3 regions of the Exiguobacterium sp. s56 genome follow, and region 2 is predicted to be linked to each of the others. Evidence: predicted binding sites of a transcription regulator. Region 2 holds the regulator's gene; each other region holds the start of a gene.
The links. Region 2 encodes Rex, which represses fermentation and respiration genes when NADH is low (regulators of the CRP and FNR family bind a similar motif). Its sites were predicted from a motif close to TTGTGAAATATTTCACAA; they were not measured.
Positions count from the first base shown of each region.

Region 1 (10,269 bases), on a different contig from region 2:
ACCGCAACTACGTCTCGAACGAGTTGCTCCGTTCCGAGGGCGTCGAAGTCATCGAAATCATGTCGAGTGAACTGTCGCGTGGTCGTGGGGGTCCACGCTGTATGAGCTGTCCGATTATCCGCGAAGACATTTAACGAGGAGGAAACGAGCATGTCCACAACGTACAACTTTGATTTGAAAGGCCGTCATTTTCTATCATTGAACGATTTTTCAGGAGACGAGTTGAACTATTTGATCGATTTATCGGCCGCCTTCAAGCGTCAAAAGCAACAAGGCGTCCCGCATCGCATCTGTGAAGGGAAGAACGTGGCACTCTTGTTTGAAAAACCATCGACACGGACGCGTTGTGCGTTTACTGTGGCGGCCATCGATCTCGGCATGCATCCGGAATACCTCGGGAAATCGGATATCCAGTTCGGTAAAAAAGAATCGGTGCGAGACACGGCCATCGTGCTCGGACGTATGTTCGACGGCATCCAGTTCCGTGGGTTCGCCCATGAGACGGTCGAAGGTTTGGCCAAAGATGCCGGTGTCCCGGTATGGAACGGGTTGACGGACTTATATCATCCGACTCAAATCTTGGCCGACTTCTTGACCGTCAAAGAACAGAAAGGCGAGTTGTCTGGCATTCGCTTCGTCTATGTCGGCGATGGACGCAACAATATGGGCAACACGCTCTTGATTGGTGGGGCCAAAGTCGGGATGGACATGCGCATCTGCGCGCCGAAATCGCTCTGGCCGTCAGATGAGGTCGTCGATTTTGCCCGCTCGGTCGCTGCTGAGACGGGAGCGAAAATTACGTTGACCGAGAGTATCGATGAAGCTGTCGCCGACGCCGACGTGATTTACACCGATGTGTGGGTGTCGATGGGCGAAGAGGCGGAATTCGCCGAGCGGATCAAGTTGCTCCATCCTTACCAAGTGAACATGGACATGCTCACGAAGACGAATAATCCAGACGTCATGTTCCTTCACTGTCTGCCAGCCTTCCACGACTTGGAGACCGAGGTTGGCCGAGCCATCCATGCCGAATACGGTCTGACCGAGATGGAAGTCACGGACGAGGTGTTCCGGAGTCGTCATTCCTTCGTCTTTGATCAGGCGGAGAATCGGATGCACACGATTAAAGCTGTGATGGCGGCGACGCTCACCGACACGAACGAATGGCTTGAACGCTGACGGACGGGAGGGGTTTCCCCTCCGGTTCGTACTAAACGAAAGGGATGAGTTCAATGTCTACGAAAATAGCGCATGACTCAAGTGGAACGGCTGGCGTACAACCGGAGAAAAAGGATCGACGATTAGGGCTCGGGGCGTTGACGGCACTCGTCGTCGGTTCGATGATTGGCGGGGGAGCCTTCAACTTGGCGGCCGATTTGGCCCAAGGTGCGAACGCGGGGGCGATTTTGATTGGGTGGGTCATCACCGGAATCGGGATTATCGCACTCGGTCTCAGTTTTCAAAATTTGACCATGCGTCGTCCAGACCTCGACGGAGGGGTGTACAGTTACGCCCGGGCCGGCTTCGGTCAGTTCATGGGGTTCAACTCGGCGTGGGGCTACTGGCTCTCCGCATGGCTTGGTAACGTCGCCTATGCGACGCTCCTGTTCAGTTCGGTCGGTTATTTCTTCCCAATCTTCGAAGGCGGTCAAAACATCGCCTCCATCATCGGCGCCTCGATTATGCTGTGGCTCGTTCATTCGCTCATTTTACGAGGCATTCATGAAGCATCCATGATCAACATCATCACGACGATTGCGAAACTCGTACCGATTTTTGCTTTTATCACCATCACCTTATTCTTCTTCAACCTCGATAATTTCACGTTCGATTTCTGGGGCCAGGGTGGTTTCTCATGGGGTAGTGTGAGAGACCAGGTCGTCTCGACGATGCTCGTCACACTATGGGTGTTCATCGGTGTCGAAGGGGCGGTCGTCTTATCCGGACGGGCCCGCAAGCGCTCGGACGTCGGGAAAGCGACGGTCATCGGGTTGCTCGGGACACTCGTCATCTATCTGCTCATCTCGGTCATGTCGCTCGGTCTCATGAATCCAGAGAACGTGGCGAACGCCTCGCAACCGGCGATGGCGTACTTGCTCGAGTCGGCGGTCGGACCGTGGGGCGCGATGCTCATCAACGGCGGTCTCGTCATCTCTGTCCTCGGGGCGTGGCTCGGGTGGACGTTACTTGCCGCCGAGATTCCATTCGTGGCCGGGAAAGACGGCGTGTTCCCGAAATGGTTCACGAAAGAGAATAAGAACAGCGCGCCGGCCAACGCGCTCTGGCTCACGAACGGATTGATTCAATTGTTCCTCTTCACGTTCCTGTTCTCGGATGCGGCGTATAATTTCGCTTTCTCGCTCGCTTCGAGCGCCATCTTGATTCCGTACGTCTTCTCGGCCTTCTATCAAGTCAAAGTCGCGAAGAACGGCATCGGCTATAACGCCGGTGAACGCCGGACTCGCGACCTCATCATCGGAGCCGTCGCCTCGATTTACGGGATTTGGCTCATCTATGCGGCTGGAATCGACTATCTGCTCTTGACGACCTTACTGTACGCACCAGGTACGTTGCTCTATATCAAGGCACAGCGTGAGAACGGCATCAAGACGTTGACGAAGACGGAATGGATTGTGGCCGGGGTCTTGACCGCGCTCGCCATCTTGGCCGTCGTGCGCATCGTCTCAGGAAATATCTCAGTCTTTTGATCGGGGGAAACCAATATGCGGAATAAACGAGTAGTCATCGCACTAGGTGGAAATGCGATTCAACAAGGAAAAGATGCGACGGCCGAGGCTCAAATTCGAGCCGTCGAGGCGACGGCTGAATCTCTGGCCGCGCTTGTCGCCGAAGGGATTGAGGTCATCATCACCCACGGGAACGGGCCGCAAGTCGGGAATTTGATGTTGCAACAGGCTGCGTCAGATAGTCCGGCGACGCCGGCCTTGCCACTCGACGTTTGCGGGGCGATGACACAAGGGATGATTGGCTATTGGTTCGAGAATGCCCTCACGAAAGCTCTGAGATCGCGCGGTTTGGAACGTTCGGTCGCGCCAATCGTCACGCGGTCGGTCGTCGACCCGAACGATAGTGCCTTCAGTCACCCGACGAAGCCGATTGGTCCCTTCTACGACGAGGCGGAAGCGCAACAGATGGAACGGACGACCGGTTATGTGTTCAAAGAAGACGCCGGTCGCGGCTATCGCCGCGTCGTCCCGAGTCCGTTTCCAGTGGCGATTCTCGAGCACGCGGTCATCCGTGACCTTGTCGCCCATGAGCACATCGTCGTCGCCTCTGGCGGCGGCGGGATTCCCGTTATCGATACACCAGATGGTTATGTCGGTGTCGAGGCGGTCATCGATAAAGATTTCGCCGCTGCGAAACTCGCCGATCTCGTCGACGCCGACATGCTCCTCATTTTGACGGCCGTCGAGCACGTATTCGTCGATTTTGGGACCCCGTCGGCTCGGGCGCTCGAGGAGACGACGAAAGAACAGCTCGAGACGTATATCGCCGAGGGGCAATTCGCACCGGGCAGTATGTTGCCGAAAGTTCGGGCGGCCCTTCAGTTCGCCGAATCAGGACACGACCGGGTTGCCGTCATCACGTCGCTCGAACAAGCCCTTGCGGCGGTCCGAGGTGAGGTCGGGACGCGCGTCCGACTCGCCGCGACGCTCCAACAATAAGCTCAACGCCACAGACATCAGCGTCTGTGGTTTTTTTCTGAATTGGTAGCTCGTCGTTTTTTATGGTCCGACATGGGGAAGGAATGTTGTATGTCGATTTAGACATTGCTATCATTTTGAGTGTAAACGTTTGCACAATTTAGAAGGGGAGTGACGAAGAGCGGTAACGCTCGAGCTTATGCGTCTATTTGAAGAGGAGAACGTCTATACGCAACAAATGAAACCACAGGCAGATAATCGAGCAATCGTCCAAGGGAGCTGCTATCGCTTCACGGTGCTGACGAGCCAACTGATTCGGATGGAATACGCGGAAGATGGGGTGTTCGAGGACCGGCCGACCCAAGTCGTCTTTAACCGGGCGTTCGCAGTCCCGGAGTTTCGCGTGATCGAAGATGAGACAGAACTGCAAATCATCACGGAACACGTCCACCTCTATTACACGAAAGGGCCGTTCGCGCCGAACACGCTCTACGTCGATGTGAAAGGGAACTTCAGTACGTACTATAGCCGCTATACGTTTAACGGACCGGAACGGACGTTGAAAGGGACGGCGCGCACGCTCGACCATGTCGACGGGGCGACGGAACTCGGTGAGGGCATCGCCTCAAAACAAGGGTATGCTGTCATCGATGATTCCGATTCGTTCATCATGACCGAAGATCGTTTTGTTGAACCGAGACGGAAACACATCCATGACTTGTACTACTTCGGATATGGACATGAATATAAGCAGGCGCTGCGTGACTTCTATCAACTGACAGGCCCGACGCCACTGTTGCCACGAAAAGCGCTCGGCAACTGGTGGAGCCGCTATTGGCGCTACGACGAGACGGAATATAAAGAACTCATGCGTCGGTTTAAGACAGAAGACATCCCGTTCTCGGTCAGTGTCATCGACACCGACTGGCACATCACCGATATCCCTGAGGAATATGGGAGCGGCTGGACGGGCTATTCATGGAATAAAAACCTGTTTCCGGACCCGAAAGGCTTCTTGACGTGGCTCAAGCAAGAAGGATTGCTCGTCACGTTGAACTTGCACCCGGCGGACGGTGTACGTGCATTTGAAGATCAATATGCGGCGATGGCCGAGGCGATGGGCATCGATCCGTCGCATGGTGACCGCATTCCGTTCGACTTCTCTGATAAACGCTTCATTCAAGCCTATTTCGAGCAGATGCACCATCCGCATGAAGTCGACGGCGTCGATTTTTGGTGGATTGACTGGCAACAAGGCTCGACCTCAAAAATGGAAGGGCTCGACCCGCTCTGGATGTTGAATCATTACCATGCGGCCGACATCGCCCGTGACGGCAACCGTCCGCTCATCTTCTCCCGTTACGCCGGGCCGGGCAGCCATCGGTATCCGATCGGTTTTTCGGGCGACACGTTGATTTCGTGGGCGTCCCTGGCCTTCCAACCATACTTTACAGCGACGGCGGCCAATATCGGCTATGGCTGGTGGAGTCATGACATCGGCGGCCATTATCGTGGGTCGAAAGATGATGAACTCGCCGCGCGCTGGGTCGCATTCGGTGTATTCAGCCCGATCATGCGGTTGCACTCGACTTTTAGTACGTTCAACGGCAAGGAGCCGTGGCGCTTCGGTCTCGAGGCGGAACGGTCGATGAAGACGTTCCTGCGTCTGCGCCATCAATTGATTCCATATATCTATACGATGAACTGGCGAAATCATGTCGGCGCCTTGCCGCTCGTCTTACCGATGTATTATGAGCATCCGGATGAAGACGTGGCGTATGAGGTACCGAATGAGTATTACTTCGGCAGTGAACTCATCGTCTCCCCAATCGTCGAACCGATGAATCGACAGCTCCATGTGGCGGCGACGAACGTCTGGCTACCGAAAGGTGACTGGTTCGACTTCTTTACCGGTCATCGCTACAGCGGGGACAAATCGGTTCGCGTGTTCCGCGGGCTCGAAGATCAGGCGGTGTTCGCCAAAGCCGGGGCGATCATCCCGATGGCCCCACACCATTCGGGTCGAAACGATACCGACAACCCAGCCGATTTGGAAGTGCTCATCTTCCCAGGCGCCTCGAACACGTTCACGCTCTATGAAGACAATGGGAAGGACCGTGGCTATGAGACGGGAGCCTACGCCGAGACGACGTTCACGCTTGATTGGGATGAACGGAGCCTTCATATCCAAGTGACAGGTGACCGGTCTGTGTTACCGGTGGACCGCCATGTCACGTTGCTGCTTCGAGGGGTGACCGGGTCTGGTGAATACAAACGGGAGACACAGACGCTGCGCCTCGAGCTCGGACCGATCAGAGACGAGCTGACCGTGGAACTCCCGGTCGATGTGACGGCGAACGACCATCGTCTCGATCGGTTGTATCGCTTCTTGGACCGTGCGGAAATCTCATACGATTTAAAAGACCGGTTATACCGGTCAGCGGCCGCGAAGACGCGACTCGAAGCATGGCTGTTCGATTTACATGCGCTCGAACTCGATCGCGACCTGCAAGACGCGATTATGGAATTGATGCTCGACTGAATACTTTATTGTGACGAAGAGGGCGGTTCATGCCCTTCTTTTTTTTGTCAGAAAATCGTTGGATTTTGTAAGCGTTTTCACAAAAGAGTCGTTTTATACTTAAAAGAGAGGCAAGATGGATTGGAGGATGCGACATGAAACCAAAATGGACGGTGGACGATTTGAGACAGCTTGATGTGTTCGCCAAATGTGCCACACGAGAGCTCGAGGCGCTGTTGCCGCATGTCTATTGCCGCACGTATCGGAAAGGTCAACTCTTGTTCATAGAGGGGGATCCCCGGGAACGGGTCTATTTCTTGATTAGCGGTTATGTGAAGCTCGAGCGTTGCAACGAGACGGCGACACATCAATATACGGACTACTTGAAACCGAAGCAATTGTTCCCGTATCGTGGCTTGTTGACGGAACCGTACTATCAACATTCAGCCGAGGCGTTGACCGATATCGAGGTCATCTATATGCCGACCGACCGTTTCGAACAGCTTGTCTCGCGGAACGCATCGATGTTGCTCCACATCGTCGGACAGATGAACCGTATTCTCGATTTGCACGAGCGCCGTGTCCAGGACATCATCACACCGAGTGCGACTGACCGGGTGCTCAACACGATTCATTACTTGATTGAAGACCTCGGGGAGCCGGAAGCGACGGGCGTCCGTGTCCGCTGCCCGTTCACGACAATTGAGATTTCGCGCTTGTCGGGTACGTCACGAGAGACCGTGTCGAACATCTTATCGCGGTTGCGAAAAGAAGACGTGCTTCAATTTGATGCGCGGGAATTGATGATCGGTCATCCTGAATATTTTGAACAGTCGCTGTGATGGCGCCGCGTGTGGGACGTGGCGTTTTTTGCATGTCTGAGGAAGCGAAGCGTTCGCCTTGCAAGGGTGCATCAGGTATAATTAGTGAGAATCCTCACAAAGAAAAAGTCTCCTGATTGATAGAAAGGATGAACGCAGTGAAACGACTGCAAGCTCTCGCTTTAGCAGAAAAACGCCATATCGTCGGACTCATCATCGCGGCAGTGATGATCGGGTTGTCGATTTTAGCTCAAGCCTATTTGATTGTCGACATTGTCGATCAAGTCTTTTTAAAAAATGCATCGTTTGAAAGCGTCGTTCCGACGCTCGGTTGGCTCATCCTCGCGCTCGTCACACGAGCTGGTTTCGGCTATATGTCGGGGAGGATTGGAGCGAGCCTGTCAGAAAAGGCGAAACGAACACTCCGATTGCAACTGCTCGACCGCTATACGTCGAATCCGATTGAGACGTCACTATCCGGTCAATCCGGTAAAAAGGTGAGCGTGTTCATGGACGCGGTCGACGAAGTCGATGCCTACTTCAGCCAATATTGGCCGCAAGTCATTCAAACGTCGATTATTCCGCTACTCATTCTCGTCGTCGTCTTCAGCCAACATTGGATTTCAGGCGTCATCATGATGGTGACGGCTCCGTTCATCCCGATTTTCTTCATCATCATCGGGATTGCGACCCAGAAGAAGTCAGAACAGCAGATGGAGAAAATGAATCAGTTCTCCGGCAAGTTCTTGGACGTGTTGCAAGGATTGACGACGCTCAAACTATACGGTCGGACCGAGCGTGAGGCGCAAGCGATTGAAAAGAGCAGTCTCGACTTCCGCGACGCGACGATGGTCGTCTTGAAGACGGCGTTCCTGTCGGGTCTCATGCTCGAGTTCATCTCGATGCTCAGCACGGGCGTCGTCGCACTCGAAGTGGCGCTCCAAATGGTCGTCTGGGAGAACTTGACGTTCTTCTCCGGCTTTTTGATTCTCGTCTTGGCCCCGGAATACTATTTGGCCATCAAAGACCTCGGCGGTGCGTTCCACACCGGACGCGGCAGCATGGGGGCGGCCGACCGTATTTTCGAGGCGCTCGATGCACCGGATGAACGCTTGACCTGGGGCGACCGGACGTTGACGAGCCGGACACCCGACCTCGAGCTCGACGCCGTCTCGTTCGCCTATGAAGGTGGACGCTTTACGCTGCAGCCTTTGAGCGGTGTGATTCCTGCCGGCGCCCATGTGGCGCTCGTCGGGGCGAGCGGGTCCGGCAAGACGACCGTCTTGAACGTGTTGTCCGGGCTCGTGAAACCGGACAGTGGACGTGTCCTCGTCGATGGAGAACCGCTCGAGACATACACCGATTCGTCATGGTATGACACGATTGGCTATATCTCACAAAATCCGTATTTGTTCGCCGGTACCGTCGCCGATAATATCACCCTCGGGGAAACGGCCGACGAGATAAACATCCTTGAAGCCGCGGATGCAGCCGGATTGAACGATGTCATCGCGCAATTGCCGAACGGCATTCATACTGAACTCGGTGAAGGCGGTTATGGGTTGTCCGGAGGCGAACGGCAACGGCTCGCCTTGGCCCGCGCCTTCTTGAAACGACCGGGCATCATCTTGTTCGATGAACCGACGACAGGGCTCGATTTAGTGACGGAGCAAATCGTTCGGCGCTCGATTGAGGAGTTGTCGCGCGAGGCGACGCTCGTCACGGTCGCGCATCGGTTGCATACAATCAAGCAGGCGGATGCAATTTGGTTCATGGACGATGGGAAGCTCCTCGCCCAAGGCACGCATGACGAACTGCTCAGCGTTCCGCAATACGCTGACTTGTTCACGCTACAGAAAGGGGTGAGAGGATGAATTCACTTTGGACGATCACGAAATGGATGATGCGAGAGAAGAAAGATATCATCCTCTCGATCTTCTTTGGTTACGTGGCCGGCATCGCGGCCGTCGCCTTGTTCGCGGCGAGCGGTTATCTCGTCTCACGGGCCGGTCTCGTACCGCCGCTCTATGCGCTCATGGTGCCAGTCGTCTTGATTAAATTGTTCGGTGTGATTCGGGCAAGTGCGCGTTATCAAGAGCGCCTTGCCTCGCACCGGGCGACGTTCACGATTTTGAGCGAGTTGCGGGTCCGGTTTTATCGCCAGCTCGAACCGCTCGTGCCGAGCATCTTTGCCAAGTATCGGAGTGGGGATTTGCTCGCTCGCGTCGTCGGTGACGTCGAGAGCTTGCAAAACTACTTTTTACGGGTATTCTATCCGCCGATTATCTTGGTGCTCGTCTTCTTGAGCACGATTTTCTTCGTCACATACTTCTCGATGTGGGTCAGCCTTTGGATTTTGTTCGGTGTGTTCGTGACCGGTTTTTTGATTCCGGCGTTCTTCGCCCGAATCCGTGCCAAGCACGACCGCGAGCTTCGCGCCTTACGGGGTGACCTGTCGAGTGGGATGACAGAGATGATGTACGGATATCGCGATTTGTTGCTTCATCATCAACTCGGACGGACACGCGGCGAGCTGCTCGAACAGAGTGACCGTTACGCCGAAGCACAGAAACGGGATGTGACGAATCAGTTCTTCAATTCGTCACTCGTCGTGGCGGCATCCCTGCTCGTCTCGTGGGGTGTTCTTGCCATCGGGGCGTATCTCGTCGTCGACGGCGAGTTGAACGGCCTATTTTTGGCCATGCTCATCATGATGTCGCTCACCGCGTTTGAGAACGCGACACCGATGGCGGTCTTCCCAGGCCATTTTGCCGACAGCAAGCAAGCGGCCGATCGACTGCTCGAAGTCGTCGAGCCGAGTGAAGCAATCGTCGCGGCCGAGTCCACCCGGAAGGACATGGTACTCGAATCCGCTCCGGACGTATCGTTCGAGCGCGTGACCTATCGCTATCCGGATACGTACCGCGACGTCCTAAGCGACGTGGATGTGACGTTACGAAGCGGGACGAAGACGGTCATCGTCGGGCCGAGCGGCTCAGGGAAATCGACGCTCCTCCAACTGTTGCTCGCTTTCGTCAGACCCGATTCCGGTGAAATCCGATTGAATGGGCAACGCTTGGACGATGTGACCCAAGCATCGGTCTGGCGTGAAGCCAGCGTCGTCCTTCAAGAGAATCACTTCTTCTTCGGGACGGTACGGGAGAACTTGGCGTTAGCCGGAGAGTTCACCGACGCTGAGATGGAAGCGGCGCTCGCGAGCGTCCGGCTCGGTTTCTCGCTTGATGAGCCTGTCCTTGAGAAA
Region 1 covers NZ_JACSLR010000009.1:107,753-118,021, forward strand. Annotated here, with positions in the region: gene arcA (arginine deiminase) at 1-134, shown strand, start outside; gene argF (ornithine carbamoyltransferase) at 151-1,179, shown strand; gene arcD (arginine-ornithine antiporter) at 1,233-2,708, shown strand; gene arcC (carbamate kinase) at 2,724-3,686, shown strand; gene KNP71_RS10120 (glycoside hydrolase family 31 protein) at 3,865-6,207, shown strand; gene KNP71_RS10125 (Crp/Fnr family transcriptional regulator) at 6,342-7,028, shown strand; gene cydD (thiol reductant ABC exporter subunit CydD) at 7,157-8,881, shown strand; gene cydC (thiol reductant ABC exporter subunit CydC) at 8,878-10,269, shown strand, end outside.
Region 1: a site for Rex is predicted at 7,111-7,128, ahead of cydD (thiol reductant ABC exporter subunit CydD). Genes of this name have one in related genera too.

Region 2 (10,269 bases):
CGTCTGGATGATGAAGCCGATGACGACCGGCAGGAAATAAAACAGGAACGACGGAACGATCGTCGGTTCCCCGCGAATCAGCTCGGATACGAATTCCGTCCCCGTCGGCACGATATAGGCGAGACCGGTAAGAAAGGCGTGCATCCATTCGATTCGCATCGCACGGAATCGCATCATGAATGGAGCTCCTCCCATTCTGCGTACAGTGCCGTGATCGATTCTTTCGTCGCGTCGGACTCGGTCGACAGTTCTTGCGCCCGAGCGAAGTCGTTGAAGACGTCCGGTTCACACAACAGTTGCTCGATCTCCTCGAGGCGGGCCTCGTGTTGTTCGATCGTGAGCTCGATTTCCTCGATCCGTTGTTTCATCCGGCGTTCCTCGCGTTGCTGTTCCTTGTCGACGCGCTGTTTCTTGACGATGACTTGTTTCGTCTCTTCGCGGGCGAGTCGGGCCAGCTCTTCGAGTTCTTCTTTCTTCTCGACGTAATACGAGTAATCGCCGAGGTACTCGTCAATCCCGTTCGGCGTGATCTCTAAGACGCGCGTCGCGAGCCGGTCGATGAAGTAACGGTCATGCGAGACGAATAGGATCGTGCCCGGATAGTCGACGAGGGCGTTCTCGAGAATCATCTTCGAGTCGAGGTCCAAGTGGTTCGTCGGTTCATCCAAGATGAGCAAGTTCGGTTGTTCGAGCTTCAGTTTCGCGAGCGTCAAACGGGCCCGCTCTCCACCCGACAGTTCATGGACGCGCTTCATGACGTCGTCGCCGCTGAACAGGAACTGGCCTAGCAGGCTCCGCACTTCTTGCTCGCGCATGAGCGGCCAGTCGTTCCAAATCTCATCGATGACGCGGTTGGCGTCCGACAAGTTCTGTTGCTCCTGGTCATAGTAGCCGATCTCGACGCCGGTGCCGTAGCGGATGTCCCCTTGAAGGGCCGGCTGTTGTTTCGTCAACACTTTCAAAAGCGTCGATTTGCCGACCCCGTTCGGGCCGACGAGGGCGACCGATTCGCCGCGCTGCAATTGGAAGCGGAGCTGCTGGGCAATCGGTTCCTCATAGCCGATGGCGAGGTCGCTCCCGCTCAACACGTCGTTCCCGCTTTGGCGCTTGATCGAGAACGAGAGGACGGCACTGCGCTCATCACCGTCCGGCGCTTCCATCCGGTCGACTTTCTCGAGACGCTTGCGGACACTCTGGGCCCGCTTCGTCGTCGTCGCCCGGGCGATGTTACGCTGGATGAAGTCCTGCATTTTGGCGATTTCTTCTTGTTGCGACTCGAACTGCTTCTTCTCTTGCTCGTAGATGGCGGCCTTCTGTTCGAGATACTTCGTATAGTTGCCGACGAAGCGACGGCTCCGGTGGCGTGACAGCTCATAGACGACCGAGACGACGCGGTCGAGGAAGTAGCGGTCGTGGGAGACGATGAGGACGGCGCCTTTATAGCCGCTCAAATACTTCTCGAGCCAGCCGAGCGTCTCAATGTCCAAGTGGTTCGTCGGCTCATCCAGGATGAGCAGGTCCGGACTTTGGAGCAGCATCTTCGCGAGAGCGAGACGTGTCCGCTGTCCGCCGGAGAGCGTATCGATGCGGCGTTCGAAGTCGTCCGGATAGAACCGCATCCCGTGAAGGACAGAGCGGATCGTCGCCTCATATTGATAGCCGCCACGGTCTTTGAACGTATGCTGTTCTTCATCGTAAGACGACAAGAGGCGCTCATAGGCGGCCGGGTCGTTCAAGATGCGCTCAGAACCCATGTCTTGCTCCATGCGGCGCAGCGTCTTTTCTTGTTCAATTAAATCGGTGAAGACAGTCAACATTTCGTTCCACATCGTCTCGTTCGACTCTAACCCTGAATCTTGGGCGAGATAGCCGATGGTGACATCTTTAGGCTTCATGATGTCGCCCGAGTCATAGTTGTATTCCCCGGCGATGACTTTAAGCAATGTCGACTTGCCGGCACCGTTACGGCCGACAAGGGCGACACGTTCGCCTTCTTGAATTTCTAGTTTGACGTTCTCTAAAATCGGCTCGACGCCGAATGATTTCGATAAGTTATTGACTTGCAGTAGGATCAAGTGAAAAAACCCCTTTCTCTCTATTTAGTATACTTTATTTCTTCCCCTTTTCAGGTATATTCATTGAGTGGTCATGTGAATTCGTTTACAATCAAGGTGTATGAAATTAGATTCGTTTGAAACGCGTCGTAAAAAGGAGGCTCTTTCCGTTGAGTCAAAACGAACCAAAGATTCCGCAAGCGACAGCCAAACGGTTGCCACTATACTATCGGTTTATCCAAAGCCTACATTCATCAGGAAAACAGCGTGTCTCTTCTGCTGAACTGAGCGAGGCGGTCAAGGTCGATTCGGCCACGATCCGTCGCGATTTCTCGTACTTCGGTGCGCTCGGTAAAAAGGGATATGGCTATAACGTACAGTATCTGTTAGACTTTTTCCGTAAGACACTGAATCAGGACGAGATTACGAACGTCGCCTTAGTCGGGGTTGGTCATCTTGGGACAGCTTTCGTCAACTATAACTTCCTTAAAAACAATAACACACATATCGTCGTCGGGTTCGACGCAGACGAGACAAAAGTCGGCACGACGATGTCCGGTGTCCCGATTCATCACGTCGATGAGATGGAACAGATCATGAAACAAAACAAGATTGACGTCGCCATTCTCACGGTGCCGTCTGCCTATGCGCAACCGGTCGCGGACGACTTGGTCCGCTTCGGTATTAAAGGCATCTTGAACTTCACACCGGCCAGACTTACTGTGCCGGACACGGTCCGCGTCCATCACATCGACTTGTCGATCGAACTCCAGTCGCTCATTTACTTTATGCAACACTATCCATCTGCTGAGGGGGTCCATCAATAATGGAATTACTATCATCGTTGCTCGTCGTCGGTATTCCTGGGGGAGCGAGTATCTTCATTATCGCCATCGTCGCGCTTATCATCTTCGGGCCGAAGAAATTGCCTGAATTCGGACGCGCCGCCGGACAAACGCTCCGTGAGTTCAAAAATGCCACAAACGGCATGATGAACGAACATGAGGAGAAAGATAAGAAAGAACTTGAGAAGAAAGAGCAGTAATCATGAATCATCAACCTGATCAAGAGCGGGCGCTGTCCGATCACTTGACAGAGCTGCGGAGACGACTGATGCTGTCGGCATTTGTCGTCTTTGCCTTCTTTTTGATCGCTTTGCCGAGTGTCAAATACGTGCTCGCCTATCTGCAGGCGGACCTCGTCGAACGAGGGCTCGAACTGAACGCCTTTGGGGTCGCGGACCCGCTCATGATTTACTTGAACTTGGCGCTCGTCATCGGGCTCGTCGCATCCGGTCCGTTTCTACTGTATCAACTGTGGGCGTTCGTCGCACCTGGTCTGCATCCGAACGAGCGGAAAGCGACGCTCGCCTATATCCCGATCATCTTCATCTTGTTCCTGATCGGTCTCGCGTTCGCCTATTATTGGTTGTTCCCGCTCGTCCTCGATATCTCGACGGACCTCGGGCAAGACCTCGGGCTAACGCAAATCATCGGGGCGTCGAACTACTTCACGTTCTTGCTGCAACTGACCATCCCATTCGGACTGTTATTCCAGTTGCCGGTCGTGACGATGTTCTTGACGCGCATCGGTGTCGTGACACCGTACTTCCTGTCATCGATTCGGAAATATGCGTACTTCGCCTTGTTCGTCATCGCGGCCTTCATCACGCCGCCGGATTTGACGTCGCACCTCATGGTGTCGCTGCCGCTCTTCTTCTTGTATGAAATCAGCTTGTCGATTTCACGCATCACGTACCGGGGCGTGCTCCGTCGTGAGAAAGAGGCGATGGTGAAAGAGCAAGTCGATTTGATGAAACAAATGAATGAGAAGTAAGCATCGTTCTTTAACGGGACGATGCTTTTTTTGTGATTGGGAATAAATGTTTTTAACAACAAGATAAACACTGGACCCATGTGATACGATGAAACTACTTAAACATCAGTCAGGGGGAGAAGCGATGGCTTGGGAGTACTACGGGGATGAACTCATCATCATCGGCGTGTTGACGACAATTTTGTTGATTGCCGTGCTGAACTTTCTGAAGTCGCGATTCAAGCGGAGACTCGCCTTCTCGTTGACATTGCTCGTCGTGGGGTACGTATCGTGTATCATCGGACTCGTCTTCGTCCGTGGTTGGGACGCGCTGGGCTGGATTTTGATTGGCTTCAGTCTGTACGTGATCGGCCTCCTCACCTATATCAGCGTCGTCACTTACCACTGGTTTAAAGCAAGACGCACGACCCATTCATGAATGAACCGTTCCGGTTTGATATGCTCCCCAATAGGTAGACAGATGAAATAACAAATCTGTTTATCTGATTGGGGAGTGTTTTTTTATGGCGAGAAGTCGGCATTCGATCGAACAAAAACTGAGCGCGCTGCGCATGATGAATGAAGAAAAATATACTTGGAAGGAAATCATGGAGGCCCATCACGTCTCTAAGCATACCCTTCGGGTATGGAAAGTGAAATTCGATACCGGTGGGATCGATGCGTTGAAGGAATCGAAGACATGGAGACCTTACACCAAGGAACAGAAGATTGAGGCCGTCCGCGACTATCTAGATGGGATCACTACTATGGAAGTTCTCTCCAAACATCAGATCAGTGATTGGTCTGTTCTTCGAAGATGGGTTAAGAAGTATACTAGTCATAGCGAGTTAACAGATTCGAGGAAAGGGATGGATCGAGCTATGACAAAAGGAAGAAAAACTACATTCGAAGAACGCTTTGAAATCGTGAAATACTGTTTGGAGAATGGACGCAACTACCAACAGACCGCGGAAAAATTTCAGGTGTCCTATGCCCAGGTCTATGGCTGGGTCAAGAAGTATGACACGAACGGGGCAGAAGCGCTCCTAGACCGCCGTGGGCGTACGAAGCCAGAGGACGAACTAAGTGAAGAAGAGAAGCTGAAACGCCGTATCCGGCAAATGGAGCTTGAGAACGAACTTCTTCGTGCAGACAACCTGTACCTAAAAAAGTTAGAGGAGATCGAGAGGAGGTCGTGATCAGCCAGGTACGGCTACAGCAAAGATACACCGCCATCAAAGAACTATACGAAGAGGAGGCCATTTCGATCGTCCTCCTCTGTCGGGTCGCTGGCATCTCACGGGCGGCCTATTACAAATGGTTGAATCGCACCATACCGGTGCGTCAAGAAGAGAACGAGGAGCTTCTGGAGGACATTCTTCTACTCTATGACCAGGCGAACGGCACATACGGATACCGTCGGATCACGATGACAATCAATCGGCTGCGTCGGCAACAAGGTCTGTCCCCGTTCAATGAAAAGCGAGTCTATCGTTTGATGCATATCCATGGGATCCAATCAATCATCCGCCGGAAGCGGAAGAAACATAAGAAGTCGACGCCACAGCATGTGGCGGAGAACCTGATGAACCGAGAGTTCAGTGCGTCCCGCCCGGACGAGAAATGGTGCACCGACGTCACCGAGTTCAAATATGGTTCCGGAAAAAAGGCATATCTCAGCGCAATCATCGACCTGTATGACGGCTCGATCGTCGCCTATCGTATCGGGAGGTCCAACAACAACGTTCTCGTCTTCCAGACGATGATGCCAGCCATCGCGGGGCTCCGGTCAGGAGCGGGTCCGATGATCCATAGCGACCGAGGGTTCCAATATACCTCGAGAGGGTTCAAGCGAATGGTGGAAGACGCGGGACTGACCCACAGCATGTCCCGGGTCGGACGTTGTATCGACAACGCCCCGATCGAGAGTTTTTGGGGCACCTTGAAAGTTGAGATGTACTACTTGCGTCAGTTCCAGGCCTATAACGAACTCACGACGGCCATCGAGAAATACATATCGTTCTACAACCACGAGCGTCTCCAGAAACGACTAAACGGCTTGAGCCCTGTCGAATACAGGTCTCAAGCCGCCTAGGTTGGTTTTCATTATTTGCCCTGTCTACTTGACGGGGAGCAGTTCAGTTGCGGAGCGGTTTTTTTGTTGTCACATCAGCCGTTCAAACTTTAGACATAATTACGTGAAAAAGTGAGCAAAGGGATTGTCAAACCTTCTTGTGAAATAGTACACTAAGTTCAGAAAGTAAATGTGATATTTATCACAAACGCTAACTTGCCTAACACTCAAAGGAGAGACAACCATATGAAAATCGCAGTCATCGGATGTACACACGCAGGAACAGCAGCAGTCAAAGGATTACTCGCCAAGCACGACAATCTCGATATCACGGTGTATGAGCGGAACGACAACGTCAGCTTCCTCTCGTGTGGGATCGCCCTTCACGTCGGTGGTGTCGTCAAACGTGCGGAAGAGCTTTTCTATGCGTCACCGACAGAGCTCGAAGAACTCGGCGCGACGATGCGCATGAAGCACGACGTATTGAACATCGACACGGAAGCGAAGACGGTCCATGCGAAAAACCTCGACACGGGAGAAGACGTCTATGACACGTTCGACCGTTTGATCGTCACGACTGGTTCATGGCCGATCGTCCCGACGCTTCCTGGCATCGAGATGACTGGGATTGAGCTCTGCAAAAACTATGGCCACGCCCAACGCATCATCGAGCGGGCAAAAGACGCGACGAACATCGCCGTCATCGGTGCCGGCTATATCGGCGTCGAGCTCGTCGAAGCGTTCGAAGTGTACGGCAAACACGTCACGTTCATCGATAGCGCCGACCGCATCTTGAACAAGTACCTCGACAAGTCGTTCACGGATCAACTTGAAGCGGACATGACGTCACGTGGCATCGACCTCGAGCTCGGCCAGACGGTCGAAGCGTTCCGCGGGACAGATGGAAACGTCACGCACGTCGTGACCGATAAAGGTGAGTTCGAGGCTGACCTCGTCATCCTCTGTGTCGGCTTCCGCCCGAACACGGGACTCCTTCAAGGCCAAGTCGACATGCTCGGCAACGGCGCCATCATCGTCGACGAGTATATGCGCACGAGCAACCCGGACGTCTTCGCCGCTGGTGACAGCTGTGCCGTCTATTACAACCCGGCGCGCACACACGCCTACATCCCGCTCGCGACGAATGCCGTCCGCATGGGAACGCTCGTCGCTGAGAACTTGATTGCACCGCGTGTCCGTTATCAAGGGACGCAAGGAACGTCAGGTCTCCGTCTCTACGATTGGAACATTGCTTCATCAGGTCTCACGGAAGAAGCGGCCGGCCTGTTCGGTCTTGACGTCGAGAGCGTCATGATTGAGGATGCGTACCGTCCGGAGTTCATGCCGACAGCGGAACCGGTTCAGTTCAAACTCGTCTATGAAGTCGGCACACACCGCGTCGTCGGAGGACAAGTCCTCTCGAAAGCGGACATGACGCAAGCGGTCAACACGTTGTCGCTCGCCATCCAAAACGAGATGACGGTTGAAGAGCTTGCCTATGTCGACTTCTTCTTCCAACCGCACTACAACAAGCCATGGCACTTCATCAACAGTGGGGCGCTCGCGGCGATGAAAGATAAAGTCAACGCATAAAAAAACTCGGGAGCCGCGGCTTCCGAGTTTTTTTATAGATAGCGTGGGGCGTCCTTCATCGAGTTGGCGAGAATCATGTAGATGAGGACGTTCCCCGGTACGATTAAAAAGAGCAGACGAACGCCGAGCGGGGATAATTCGAAGTATTCAGCGATGCCGCCGCAGACACCGAAGAGTGAGCGGTTCGTGGCGGATTTGCGAAGCGGACGTTGCATAAGCATGGCTCCTATCTCACATATGATATGAAAATTTTACCATATAAATTGGTGGCAAGCGTACAATGCACACAGGTTTTTCTTCGTCTGAAGCCGGGGAAGGGGTAAGAGAAAGGCTACGGCACGCAGACGAAGAACTGTGAAGGGGAGTCGGACTATATGAAGATTGGTATTTTAGGAGCAGGGAAAGTCGGACGGACGCTCGGGCGCAAGTTCGAGGACGTTGGCTATGAAGTGTTGTACGGGACGCGCTCGGAGCGCGAGGGGACGATGTCGCTCCAAGAAGTGGCGTCAAACGCACAGATTCTTTTATTGACGACGCCATTCGCGGCGGCAATCGATTTGATTCAATCGCTTCGGGACTTGGACGACAAAATTGTCATCGACGTGACGAATCCGATCGCCAAAGAGTTTGATTCGATTGAGCGGCCGGAAGGGAAATCGGGGGCCGAGCATCTGCAGGAACTTGCGCCGCACGTCCGCATCGTCAAGGCGTTCAACCAGACCGGTGTCGAGAACTTGGAGAACCCGAACATGTCGATGATGTTCATCGCTGGTGACGAGCAGGAGTCGGTCCGAGCCGTTCAAGACCTTGCCTCGAAGATTGGTTTCGACGCCCATACGCTGCGTCACTTGAAACTGGCGCGAGAACTCGAGTCGCTCGCGTGGTTATGGATTCATTACGCGACGAAAGAACGGAAGCACCGGAACTTTGCGTTTTACTTGAAAGAGAATAGTTTCTAACAGAAAAGACGGTCACGCGTTGGCGTGACCGTCTGGTCGTTAAAAGGCAGCTTGACGCTCAGAGCGTGTTTTCAACGACTCAATCGTCTCGCGTTCGATTGCTTCGACTTCGCGTTGTTGCCACCCTGGCATGAGGAACGCGTCGACGAGCGCCCAAATACCAGTGATGATAGCACCGAAACCAATCGTCAAGACGACCATTAAGAGCATAGCGATGCCCGTCCCGGTCTTCTTGAAATAGAAGCGGTGTGCGCCTAACGCGCCGAGGAAGAACCAAAGCAAGTACGCGACGACGAGACTGCGTTTCTTTTTCTCGACTTCGCTGTTGACGAGGAGCATTTCCTCTGTCGATAAATCGGTACGTGAATAATTCATGATGTGATGTGCCTTCTTTCCAAAAATTGATATAATGAATGCAGTCTTTATTGTACCGGGAAACGGATGAATTCCCATGATTTTCTATTATTTATTTTTGGAAGCGAGGAACAACCGAATGGGTTTTGCGATTGTGACGTTCATCGTCGCGTTTATTCACGTTATCGCCGGAGCGGTCGTCTTACATAAGTATCCGCAATATAAATCGATCGCCATCAGTATGATCGTGCTCGGTTTCGTATATGGTCTGTTGACGGTGGGGTTCATCGTCCTATGAACAACTTCTTGAAACCTCGAGTGACCTATACAAATGAAGATGCATTGAAACTCGGGATGTTCATTATGCTCGGGCTCACCATCATGGATGTCTTAGGTGGTAACGTGCCAGATATGACGTTGGCGCTGGCTGCGACTCTGTTTTATGCTTGGCGCCGTGACATCGCGGCGACACTTGGTGAGGAAGCATCTCGTGCCATCGGACGCGAATCAAGTGAACTGACATTACGAGGTGTCGTCGTTGCCTTGATGATTGGACTCTTCGTCTCGTTCTTCATGGATACGTTGACCTACTCGCTCGAAGCACTCATGTATTATGGGTTGGCGTTCGTATTCGGATTAAAAGGGATGGGACTTTGGTTTTTCATGCCGGACACAACGGTCGAAACCGAACTGAATTAATATGAAGAACGATGTGGCACACGCCTCATCGTTTTTTCTTATGGTTGATGTCAGACGAAAACGTGAATAGGACAAAGAGTGCTGTTATTGTATGCATTGGAATGGAAGGAGTCTTGTTATGTGTACAGCAATCACGTACGCTCCGCACGCCCACTACTTCGGCAGAAACTTAGACTTGAACGTGTCCTATCACGAACAAGTGACGATCACGCCCCGAAACTATCCGTTTAACTTCAGACGGATGGGCGAGAACGTTAACCATTACGCGATGATCGGGATGGCGACCGTCGTGGAAGACTATCCTCTCTATTACGAGGCGACGAATGAGAAGGGACTGAGCATGGCAGGGTTGAACTTCCCGGGGAATGCCGTGTTCAAGCCGGAAGTCGACGGACGAGACAACGTCTCCCCGTTCGAGTTCATCCCGTGGATCCTCGGCCAGTGCGCGACAATCGAGGAAGTGAAAGAACGACTGGCGACGATTCATCTGATTAATCTCAATTTCAGCGACGCGCTCCCGCTTCACCCGCTGCACTGGATGATCGCCGACAAGGATACCTCGATCGTCGTCGAGCCGATGACGGACGGGTTGCGCGTGTACGACAATCCAGTCGGGGTCTTGACGAATAATCCATCTTTTGAATACCAGCTGTTCAATCTGAACGATTATCGGCACGTTTCGACGAAACTGCCGGCCAATACGTTCGCGCCGACATTGAGT
Region 2 covers NZ_JACSLR010000010.1:7,926-18,194, forward strand. Annotated here, with positions in the region: gene KNP71_RS10210 (hypothetical protein) at 1-177, opposite strand, end outside; gene KNP71_RS10215 (ABC-F family ATP-binding cassette domain-containing protein) at 174-2,075, opposite strand; gene KNP71_RS10220 (redox-sensing transcriptional repressor Rex) at 2,225-2,881, shown strand; gene KNP71_RS10225 (twin-arginine translocase TatA/TatE family subunit) at 2,914-3,099, shown strand; gene tatC (twin-arginine translocase subunit TatC) at 3,102-3,890, shown strand; gene KNP71_RS10235 (YesK family protein) at 4,015-4,308, shown strand; one part of gene KNP71_RS10240 (IS3 family transposase) at 4,394-5,033, shown strand; one part of gene KNP71_RS10240 (IS3 family transposase) at 5,033-5,964, shown strand; gene KNP71_RS10245 (FAD-dependent oxidoreductase) at 6,190-7,536, shown strand; gene KNP71_RS10250 (PspC domain-containing protein) at 7,569-7,751, opposite strand; partial or broken gene KNP71_RS10255 (NADPH-dependent F420 reductase) at 7,908-8,495, shown strand; gene KNP71_RS10260 (TM2 domain-containing protein) at 8,535-8,870, opposite strand; gene KNP71_RS10265 (hypothetical protein) at 8,989-9,147, shown strand; gene KNP71_RS10270 (hypothetical protein) at 9,144-9,548, shown strand; gene bsh (choloylglycine hydrolase) at 9,667-10,269, shown strand, end outside.

Region 3 (10,269 bases), on a different contig from region 2:
TCTCGACGTCTTGTTTTTGGTTGGCATACATCATATACCCTTTAAACAATACCCATGCCACCACAATCCCGATTAACGCCCAAATATTCGATAAAATTGTGATGATCCCGATCACGGCAAGCGCGCCGTAACCGATTTTTGCGCCGACATGTGTCACGGCCATGAATCTGACTCCAGCCCACAGTGCTAAGAGCGCCCCCAAACCGAACATGATCATATTCGGTAAAAAGCCGATTAGAACGAGAACTAAAGAGATCGCGGCCACGATGAACAACACTTGTTTCACCTGGCGATTCATCTATCATCCCTCCTCGTTAAGTACACTCTTATCATAATACGTTATTTTTTATAGCGCGACGAGCGCAAGGCCCGTTTTCCCTCGGTCTATAGACTGAGATGATAGCGTTCTCAAATCCTGTGCTATACTAAAGGCATCGAACAATGAAAGGATGATGTTTTATGAGCACCGTATTCAACGCAGTATACACCTTGTCAGCCAATCGGAGGGCGACTGTCCTCCATCACTAAGAGGAGGATTCTATTTGAATCAAACAACAATCACAACGGGGCGTGTCACGGCACAGTTCCAACATATGTACACGGTCACGACCGAAAATGCAGCCTACACGTGCAGCGTCACCGGGAAATTCCGACATGAGGCTGAAAGCGAGCGCGACTATCCGGTCATCGGTGACTTCGTAGAGTTCACCGTTCGCGAACACGGTCAAGGCGTAATTCGACGTCTCCTTGAACGGCGCACTGTCCTATCACGGGCAGCCGCCGGCAACGAGACGCGCGAACAGCTGATCTGTGCGAACGTCGACTTTATCTTAATCACGATGGCGTGCGGACACGATTTCAATCTGCGTCGGCTCGAGCGTTACTCGCTCGCCGCGTGGGAAACTGGCGCCACGCCGTTCATCGTCTTGACGAAATCGGACCAAGTCGACAACGCAGATGCACTCGTCGACGAACTTACGTTGACAGTGCCTGGGGTCGACGTCTTCCCTGTCAGTTCAGTCACTGGTGACGGCGTCGAAGCGTTGCGAGCCGCACTGCCGAGCGGAAGCACCATCGTGCTCGTCGGCTCGTCCGGTGTCGGGAAATCGACGCTGACGAACGCGCTCGCCGGGACGACCGTCGCCGAGACACAGGCAGTCCGCGAGAGCGATGAACGCGGCAAGCATACGACGACGCATCGCGAACTGTTCCAGATTGACGATTTGTTCGTCATCGATACACCGGGGATGCGTGAATTTGGCCTTTGGGACGGGGCCGATTACCTCGACGATACGTTTCGGGATATCGAGGCGCTCGCCGAGGCGTGTCGGTTCCGGGACTGTTCACACCAGGCCGAACCCGGTTGTGCGGTCCGCAAGGCGATTGAAACCGGGATGCTCGACGCGAAGCGCTATCAAAGCTTCGTCAAGCTCGAGCGTGAACTCCGCTACGCCGAAAAACGACAAGCGGAAGCGGCTCGTCTCGCCGAGAAGAAGAAACGAAAAACGAAAGCTTAATCTACGAAAGGAGTCACAGAAAAACTGTGGCTCCTTTTTTGACCTTCCTGACCTAGCACCAAGTCCTATCAGCAATCCGACATTTGTGAACAACCGTTCAGAAATAGTTCGCCCAAATGCAGGTAAAACCCTCGAAAGTAAGCGGTTTCTCCGTTACAATGGACTCGTATTGTCACAGATTAAAATCGCTAATTATAGGGAGAGACTTATGAAAACATTGAACGAACGCGCACTCGAGATGCATGCCTTCCATCACGGAAAATTGGAAACGACACCGAAAGTCGACGTCGACACGAAAGAAGCACTCAGCCTCGCCTATTCGCCTGGCGTCGCCGAACCGTGCCGTCGCATCGCCGAGGATAAAGAGTTGTCGTATGACTACACGCTCCGCGCCAACACGGTCGCCGTTGTCTCGGACGGGAGCGCCGTGCTCGGTCTCGGCAATATCGGTCCAGAAGCCGCACTGCCGGTCATGGAAGGAAAAGCCGTCTTGTTCAAAAGCTTCGCTGGCGTCGATGCGTTTCCCATCTGTCTCGACACGCACAACGTCGATGAAATCGTCCGGACGGTCGAACTGCTCGCACCGACGTTTGGTGCCGTCAACTTAGAAGACATTAAAGCACCCGAGTGTTTTGAAATCGAAGCCCGTTTGAAACAATCGCTCCCGATTCCTGTCTTCCATGACGACCAGCACGGGACAGCCATCGTCGTTTTGGCCGGTCTCGTCAACGCGTTGCGCCTCGTCGATAAAACGATGCCTGAACTCCGTGTCGTCATGAACGGTGCCGGGGCCGCGGGCATCGCCATCGCCAAACTGTTGAAGCGTTTCGGTGTCGAGGACCTCGTCATCTGTGATACGAAAGGCGCGATTTACGAAGGACGCGTCGAAGGGATGAACCCGTTCAAAGATCAAATCGCCAAAGCGACGAATCGGAAGCAACACGAAGGATTGCTCGCCGACGTGCTTCAAGGTGCCGACGTCTTTATCGGTGTCTCGGCGGCCGGGGCCGTCACGGAAGACATGGTCCGCTCGATGGCCGTCGATCCAATCATCTTCGCTCTGGCGAACCCGATTCCGGAGATTATGCCAGACCTCGCGACAAAAGCCGGGGCGCGTGTCGTCGCGACCGGCCGTTCCGATTTCGCCAACCAAGTGAACAACGTCCTCGCCTTCCCAGGTATTTTCCGGGGCGCACTTGACGTTCGCGCCAGCGAAATCAATGAGGAGATGAAGGAAGCGGCCGTCCACGCGATTGCCGATTTATTGACCGAAGAAGATTTGGCGAACGGTGTCGTCATCCCGAGCCCATTCGATGAACGAATCGCACCGGCCGTGGCGGTCGCGGTCGCCAAAGCCGCCGTCGAGACCGGCGTCGCCAAACGTCCTCTCGATGAGGCCGCCATCCGTCAGCACGTCAGTCAAAAACATTTGTAATCCAAAAACTGCGCAGACCATGATGGTCTGCGCAGTTTTTTAAACGGTTCCTTGTAAAATCCCTTCCGCCCATTCGACTTCTTCCGTCGTCGGGGGTTTAATTCCTTTGAGCGGATAGTCGAGACCGAGCGCCTCCCATTTATAGACGCCCATCTCATGGTACGGCAAAATTTCGACTTTCTCGACGTGGTCGAGCTTTTGAATGAACGCTGCCGTGCGGCGGAGCGCTCCTTCATCAAGTGTCCATTCCGGGACGAGGACGTGGCGAATCCACATTTTCGTTCCGCGCTCGGATAAATGTTCAGCGAGCGCGAGCGTGTTGACGTTGCTCCGTCCTGTCAGTTTCTTACACATGTCATCGTCGATATGTTTGATATCAAGCAACACGAGGTCCGTATGGTCTAAAATCGCATCCAAGTTAGGGGGACGGAGTGCACCGGACGTGTCGAGTGTCGTATGAAGCCCGTGTTTCTTTGCTTCACGCAAGAGCGCCTCTAAAAACTCTGGCTGCGCGAGCGGGTCGCCCCCAGAAATCGTGATGCCGCCTTTTGACGCTTCCATGAACGGACGATAGCTGAGCGCTTCTTGAATGACGTCCTCGGCCGAACGATGGTTATTCTTTTTGAAATCCCACGTGTCAGCATTGTGGCAATACAAGCAACGAAGCGCACAACCTTGTAAAAAGACGATAAAACGAATTCCCGGGCCGTCAACGGTTCCAAACGATTCGACCGAGTGTACATATCCCATTGTCATCGAAATGACCTCCTAACGAATGAGCGGCCCTCGAGTGAAGGCCGCCAAGCCTTTGTTTACAATGAACCGTGGAACGTCCGGTTGATGACGTCGATTTGTTGCTCCCGTGTCAATTTGATGAAGTTGACCGCATAGCCAGAGACACGAATCGTGAGCTGTGGATATTCTTCCGGGTGCTCCATCGCATCGAGCAACGTCTCACGGTTGAAGACGTTGACGTTCAAGTGATGTCCTTTATGCTCGCCGCCCATATAACCGTCAAGGAGTGCCGCCAAGTTGAGTTCACGGGCCACTTCTTCTTTACCGAGCGCTTTCGGTACGATTGAGAACGTGTATGAAATTCCGTCTTGTGCGTGTTCGAACGGGAGTTTCGCGACTGATGAGAGCGACGCAGCTGCCCCTTTCGTATCGCGGCCATGCATCGGGTTCGCACCAGGTGCGAACGGTTCGCCGGCGCGACGTCCGTCCGGTGTGTTCCCTGTCTTTTTGCCGTAAACGACGTTTGATGTGATCGTCAAGACCGATTGCGTATGGAGCGCATCGCGGTACGTTTTATGCTTGCGTACTTTTTGCATGAACGACTCGACGAGCTCGACGGCAATCGCATCGACACGGTCGTCGTTGTTGCCGAATTTAGGGAAGTCGCCTTCTGTCTCGAAGTCGACGGCAATGCCTTGCTCGTTGCGGACCGGTTTCACGGTCGCATATTTGATGGCTGAAAGACTATCCGCCGTGACCGAGAGGCCGGCGATGCCACATGCCATCGTCCGTAAAATCTCAGGGTCGTGGAGCGCCATCTCGATTCGTTCGTATGCATATTTATCATGCATGAAGTGGATGACGTTGAGCGTGTTGACATAGAGCTCGGCGAGCCAATCGAGCGTCCGGTCGAAGTCGGCATACACTTTGTCGTACGTGAGCACGTCCTCGGTGTTCATCTCCCAAACCGGTGCGATTTGGTCGCCGCTCTTCTCATCACGGCCTCCGTTCATGCTATAAAGGAGTGCTTTCGCCATGTTGGCGCGGGCTCCGAAGAACTGCATCTGTTTCCCGATTTTCATCGGTGACACACAGCAGGCGATGCCGTAATCGTCACCGAACTCTGGAAGCATGAGGTCGTCGTTCTCATATTGGATGGCGGACGTCTCAATCGACATCTTCGCACAATATTGTTTGAAGCCTTCTGGCAATTTCGTCGACCAAAGCACCGTCAAGTTCGGTTCTGGTGCTGGCCCGAGGTTCGAGAGTGAATGCAAGAAGCGGAACGAGCTCTTCGTCACGTTCGAACGTCCATCCTCACTCATCCCACCGATTGACTCGGTCACCCATGTTGGGTCACCCGAGAACAATTCGTTGTAGTCAGGCGTGCGCAAGAACTTGACGATTCGAAGCTTCATGATGAAGTGGTCGACGATTTCTTGAACGTCCGACTCGGTCAAACGACCTGCTTCGATGTCACGTTCTGCGTATACATCGAGGAATGTCGAGACACGTCCAAGTGACATGGCGGCGCCGTTCTGTTCTTTGACGGCTGCGAGATATGCAAGGTATACCCATTGGTACGCCTCTTGTGTATTTTCCGCCGGACGGCCGAGGTCAAACCCGTACGCCGCACCGAGTTGTTTCAACTCTTGGAGGGCCCGGAGCTGCTCAGACATTTCTTCCCGTGTCCGAATATCTGCCTCTGATAAGAAACCGCCACGGTTCGCCAAATCTTTTTTACGTGCGGCAATCAAGAAGTCTAACCCGTACAAGGCAACGCGACGGTAGTCGCCGATAATCCGTCCACGGCCGTAAGCGTCAGGAAGTCCTGTGATAATCCCTGACTTCCGTGCTGCTCGCATCTCAGGTGTATACGCATCGAAGACACCTTGGTTATGCGTTTTGCGGATTTCCGAATAAATCTTTGTGATTTCAGGGTTCGGCTCGAAGCCATACGATTCAAGTGCAGCGTCGACCATTCGGATGCCACCGTTCGGATGAATCGAACGTTTGAACGGCTCGTCCGTTTGAACGCCGACCACTTTCTCGAGCTCTTTGTTTAAGTATCCCGGTCCGTGCGAGACGATTGTCGATGGGTTGTTTTGATCGACGGCCCAAACACCACCGCGTTCCCGCTCTTCTTTCGTCAATTCCATCACTTGTGCCCAAAGACGATTCGTCGCTTCGGTCGGTCCGACGAGGAAACGGTCGTCTCCTGTGTACTCATGTCGGTTCAAACGGATAAACTCACCGACGTTCACTTCGTTCGTCCACTGCCCAGGTACAAATCCTGACCAGGCTGATTTAATTTCGGTTGCCATTGTGGGTCACTCCTCATAGTTGAGATAACTGCGTGCTTTCTATAAGTTGAGTGTACGTGAAAACGTGAACATTATGTTTTACATTCTTGTGAAAGTTGTAACAATCTCATGAACGTTGGCGTGAAGCCGTTTTTGTAAGCGCTTTAAATTCTGTTATAACGTATTTCTCATTAACTATGAAACAGATAAATCACGTCACGACGCAATTCAAGTCGATTCTGTATCATCTGAATTCGGATGTGACGATTTGTACAGTTTTTAGTGTGATGTATATCACGACTCAGGGATAGAACTTGAATTTTTGCCTTACATCGGACACAATGAAGGCAGAACATTGTAGAAGAGGAAGGGGTTCTTCCCATGACGTACGAATTATTGACAGCTGATCACGACTTGAAAGCCGGTGACCGCATCTCCCTTAAAGTAGAAGCGAACGGTGAACAACGTGATGGATTTATCACAGAATTTGAAGACGCAGGTTTTTGGATTCGGTTTGACGACGACATCGAAAACGAGGATTTCATCGACTACCGCGATAACTTGCTCGTTGCTCTCATCTCGCGCCCGATTGACGTGGCAGCGACGTATCCAGAGCTCGCTTCATACGAACGGTTGACGAAAGAATTGCAGTATCGTGTGTATCAAGGCTTCACCGTCGAAGGCGTCGAGGCGTCGGCTGACCAAATCGATGTGCACATCAAACTCATCGAGGACGGACAGACGTTCACACAGACACTCCGTTCTTCATTCGACCAAGATACTGAACATGTTCGCTATATCTAAGACAGGGAGCGCTTATGCTTCCTTTGTTTTTGCCCCACGATAAGGAGAATTGATATGAACTTTACAAAACCATTTATTAACGAAGCCTGGGATCGCCTTGGCTTTACTGAACCAATGCCGGTCCAAGCCGAAGCCTTCCCGCTTCTTCTTGACGGAAAAGACGTCACGATCGAAGCGCCGACAGGTACCGGGAAGACGCTTGCTTATTTGTTACCCGCCATTGAAAAAATCGACACCTCGAACGACCGGATTCAAGTCGTCATCGTCGCGCCGACGCGTGAGCTCGTCATGCAGATTCAAACGGTCGCGCAACGCTTCACCGAGAAAGGTGATGTCCGCATCGCTTCATTTATTGGCGGTGTCGAATTGAAACGTCAAATCGACCGCTTGAAGAAAAAGCCCCATTTGATTGTCGGGACACCGGGCCGACTCGTCGAACTGATCGACAAGAAAAAATTGAAGCTTCATGAGACGCACACAATCGTCCTCGATGAAGCTGACCAAATCATCGATAGCGGATTAACAGAAGCTGCCGAACGCATCATCAAGCACACGGCGCACGAACATCAAATCGCCCTCGTATCGGCAACGCTCACAGACACGCTTCAAGCATGGGCTGCCCCGTTCTTGAAGGAGCCGGCACACGTGAAAATCGAACGAGCTGTGAGCAGTCAAGTGACGTACGGCTATATGTTGACGACACGCCGCTATAAGCCGGAATTGCTTCGTCGTTTGTCACATGTCAACGGCGTCAAAGCGCTCGCTTTCATCAACAACCGCTCATTCTTGCCACCACTCAGAGGCGAACTCGATAAAATGAAAGTGAATTACCGGATGCTCGACAGCCTAAAAGGGAAACGCGAACGCGTGGAGACGCTCCGCGAATTCCGGAAAGGCGACTATCCACTCCTCATCACGACAGGTCTCGCGGCCCGTGGTCTCGACATCGAAGAAGTGACGCACGTCGTCCACTTCGATTTGCCAGAATCGATTGACGACTTCATTCACCGCTCGGGCCGGACGGCACGCGGGAATGCGGCCGGGACCGTGCTCTCGCTCGTGACGGACGAAGACTTGACGCACTTGAAATCGTTCGCTCGCCAGCTAGGCGTGGAATTGAAAGAACTCGAGATTTATCGTGGCGACGTCATCGAGAAACGGATCGAGGATAAACCGCCGGTCGTGAAGCGTCCTGCGAACAAACGAGGACCGCGCCGATGAAAAAAGACCGGAAAGTAATTCCATTCCCTTTGCTTGTAGAAGAGTCCGAATTGCTGGCCGAGCTGAAAAAGTTGTATGAGCAAGCCGCGCTCGCGCGCAGCACACATTGGACGAACTATATTCAAGAGATCGCCTCGGAAGGCACATGGCAGTTGAAAGACGCCGAGCTATTCCGCGACCTGTTCATCGACTGGGCCGTCTTCTTCGAGACGGACGAGGACGGGATGACACCGCACGGCCGCTACTTGGCAGATCAAAAAGCCGACATGTCCCCTGCCTTGTATCACGCGCTCCGTGGCTTGGCGGTCCCGCGTTGCTCGGTGTTTGAAGTGACCGAGGAAGGACTGCGCGATTGGGAGACGAAAGAGACGTATCGCGTCAATCTCCCGGAAAAACGTGAGGTCGGTGACATCATGCTCGGCAAGCTGCTCGATATCCGAGGCAGCTGGCGTTTCGGGTCGGCGTTCCTCGCTCTTCCGGCGAAAATGGCCGGTAACGTGTCGGACCTGTATATCGACTTCACCGATGAGGTCGGTCCGGGTGCGTTCCTCGATCAGTTCCCAGAGTTCTGTGCAGAACTGATCGACATGTTGCTCGATTTAGAAGACGGGGTCATCGTCCCGAAACCATCAAAATAACCGAGAGGCGGCTGCCTCTCGGTTATTTGTTATTGTACATAATATTTCGTGTTGGATAACAATGCCTTCGCCGCATCGTTCGTCGCCTTCACGACGGCGCTCGAGATGGCTTTCCCATCTTGATAGACGTCGATAACGGCCCCATCTTTCGTCGGGCGAATATGATACAGTTGGTTATCGACATACCAAGTCGTACCGACCGAACCATCGATGACTTGTCGCGTCGATTGCTTCCCTGTCTTCAAGTCGACAACGAATTCGGTCCCATCTTCCTGCAAGACGATTAATTGATCCTCATAGACGGTTGCGCCCCACATATCCCCTTCAGCTTTTAACTCGACGACACGCTTCTCTTCGGTGTCATAGGCATACACGCCTGGACGTTCCGTCTCGTTCGTGTACGTCTGACCATCTTCGGTTATCGTTTCGTATGTCCCAAGACGTACCGGGAGGAAACGATTATCGGCTGCGATGGTCATCCGGTTCTCATCGTAAAACCTAGATGTTCCGACAACACTAGAAATAAAGCCGTCTTCTATTGAGATTTCTTCAAGGGTGATTTCAGCCGCCCCTTCATCAAATACGGCGATTTTTGTTGCTGCCTGTCTGTCATAACCGTCACGATAAATCAAATGAACACGACCATCTTGAACGAATATGCCGTGCCAGTTCCCTTCCATGACTTCCACTGCATCGCTGACATTTGACGGGAACGTTGTCGTGGCAATGTCGTTGCCTTCGGTTCGGAAAAGAACGATTTCATCGTTTCCTTTTTGTCCGATGCCGACATACTCCTCTTTCGTGCGTAACGATTGGGTGAAACTAAGGTTTGTCATTTGACGATAGAACTTTCGCATCGTAGGATTGACCCGTTCGCGTTGTTTAAGCGCTTCTTCGACGTAATTTAAATGGGTCGTCACTTCGCTACCAGACCTGGTGATTTCAAACCGTTCCTGGACCTCATCCTCAGTTTCATAAAAGGCTTGTATCTTTTGATTTTCCCATACACTTTCATTTGTTTTGACATCGAGCACCCACTCCGCCGTTGATGCTTTCGAATCAAAGGCGAACGTACCGAGCCCGATGATGACGACCGCACCGAGCGCGGCCACATTCCACATTCGTTTCATCTGCTCACCTCACACACTTAATTTCTTCGTCAACTGACGATATCCAATCCAAACGACCCCAGTAAACCAAATCACTAAAATAAGAGTGAAGACGGCCAGCGTCTCTTCCATGAACAGATAGTTCTCAATGATAAAGAATCCAATCATCGGCACAACTACGACAACCCCAATCATCAATAAGGCGAGGAACGGCGCCCACACCGTCCGTTGCCACAGGCTCCGTTCAATCAACACAAATGCGAAGATGAATAAGACGGCGAGGGCAATTAATACTTGATGGACAAAGAAGTTGAACAGTGACGCCGGGAACATGACCGAAAGCGCCCCATCGTAGCCGATGGCCTGTTCGAAGGAGCCACTCATCGGAATCATTTGCGAGTCCAACCAACTCGAAAACGCTATGTACTGGAGTTTGAGCGCAATCCACTGGACGGAGAACAAGCCAAGGATCATCAACATCATCGTCACTAGCTTCGCACCGAAGAC
Region 3 covers NZ_JACSLR010000012.1:69,072-79,340, forward strand. Annotated here, with positions in the region: gene KNP71_RS11780 (lmo0954 family membrane protein) at 1-298, opposite strand, end outside; gene rsgA (ribosome small subunit-dependent GTPase A) at 543-1,517, shown strand; gene KNP71_RS11790 (NAD(P)-dependent malic enzyme) at 1,726-2,952, shown strand; gene pflA (pyruvate formate-lyase-activating protein) at 2,992-3,708, opposite strand; gene pflB (formate C-acetyltransferase) at 3,765-6,011, opposite strand; gene KNP71_RS11805 (hypothetical protein) at 6,372-6,794, shown strand; gene KNP71_RS11810 (DEAD/DEAH box helicase) at 6,849-8,015, shown strand; gene KNP71_RS11815 (hypothetical protein) at 8,012-8,653, shown strand; gene KNP71_RS11820 (hypothetical protein) at 8,683-9,783, opposite strand; gene KNP71_RS11825 (hypothetical protein) at 9,793-10,269, opposite strand, start outside.
Region 3: a site for Rex is predicted at 6,098-6,115, ahead of pflB (formate C-acetyltransferase). Genes of this name have one in related genera too.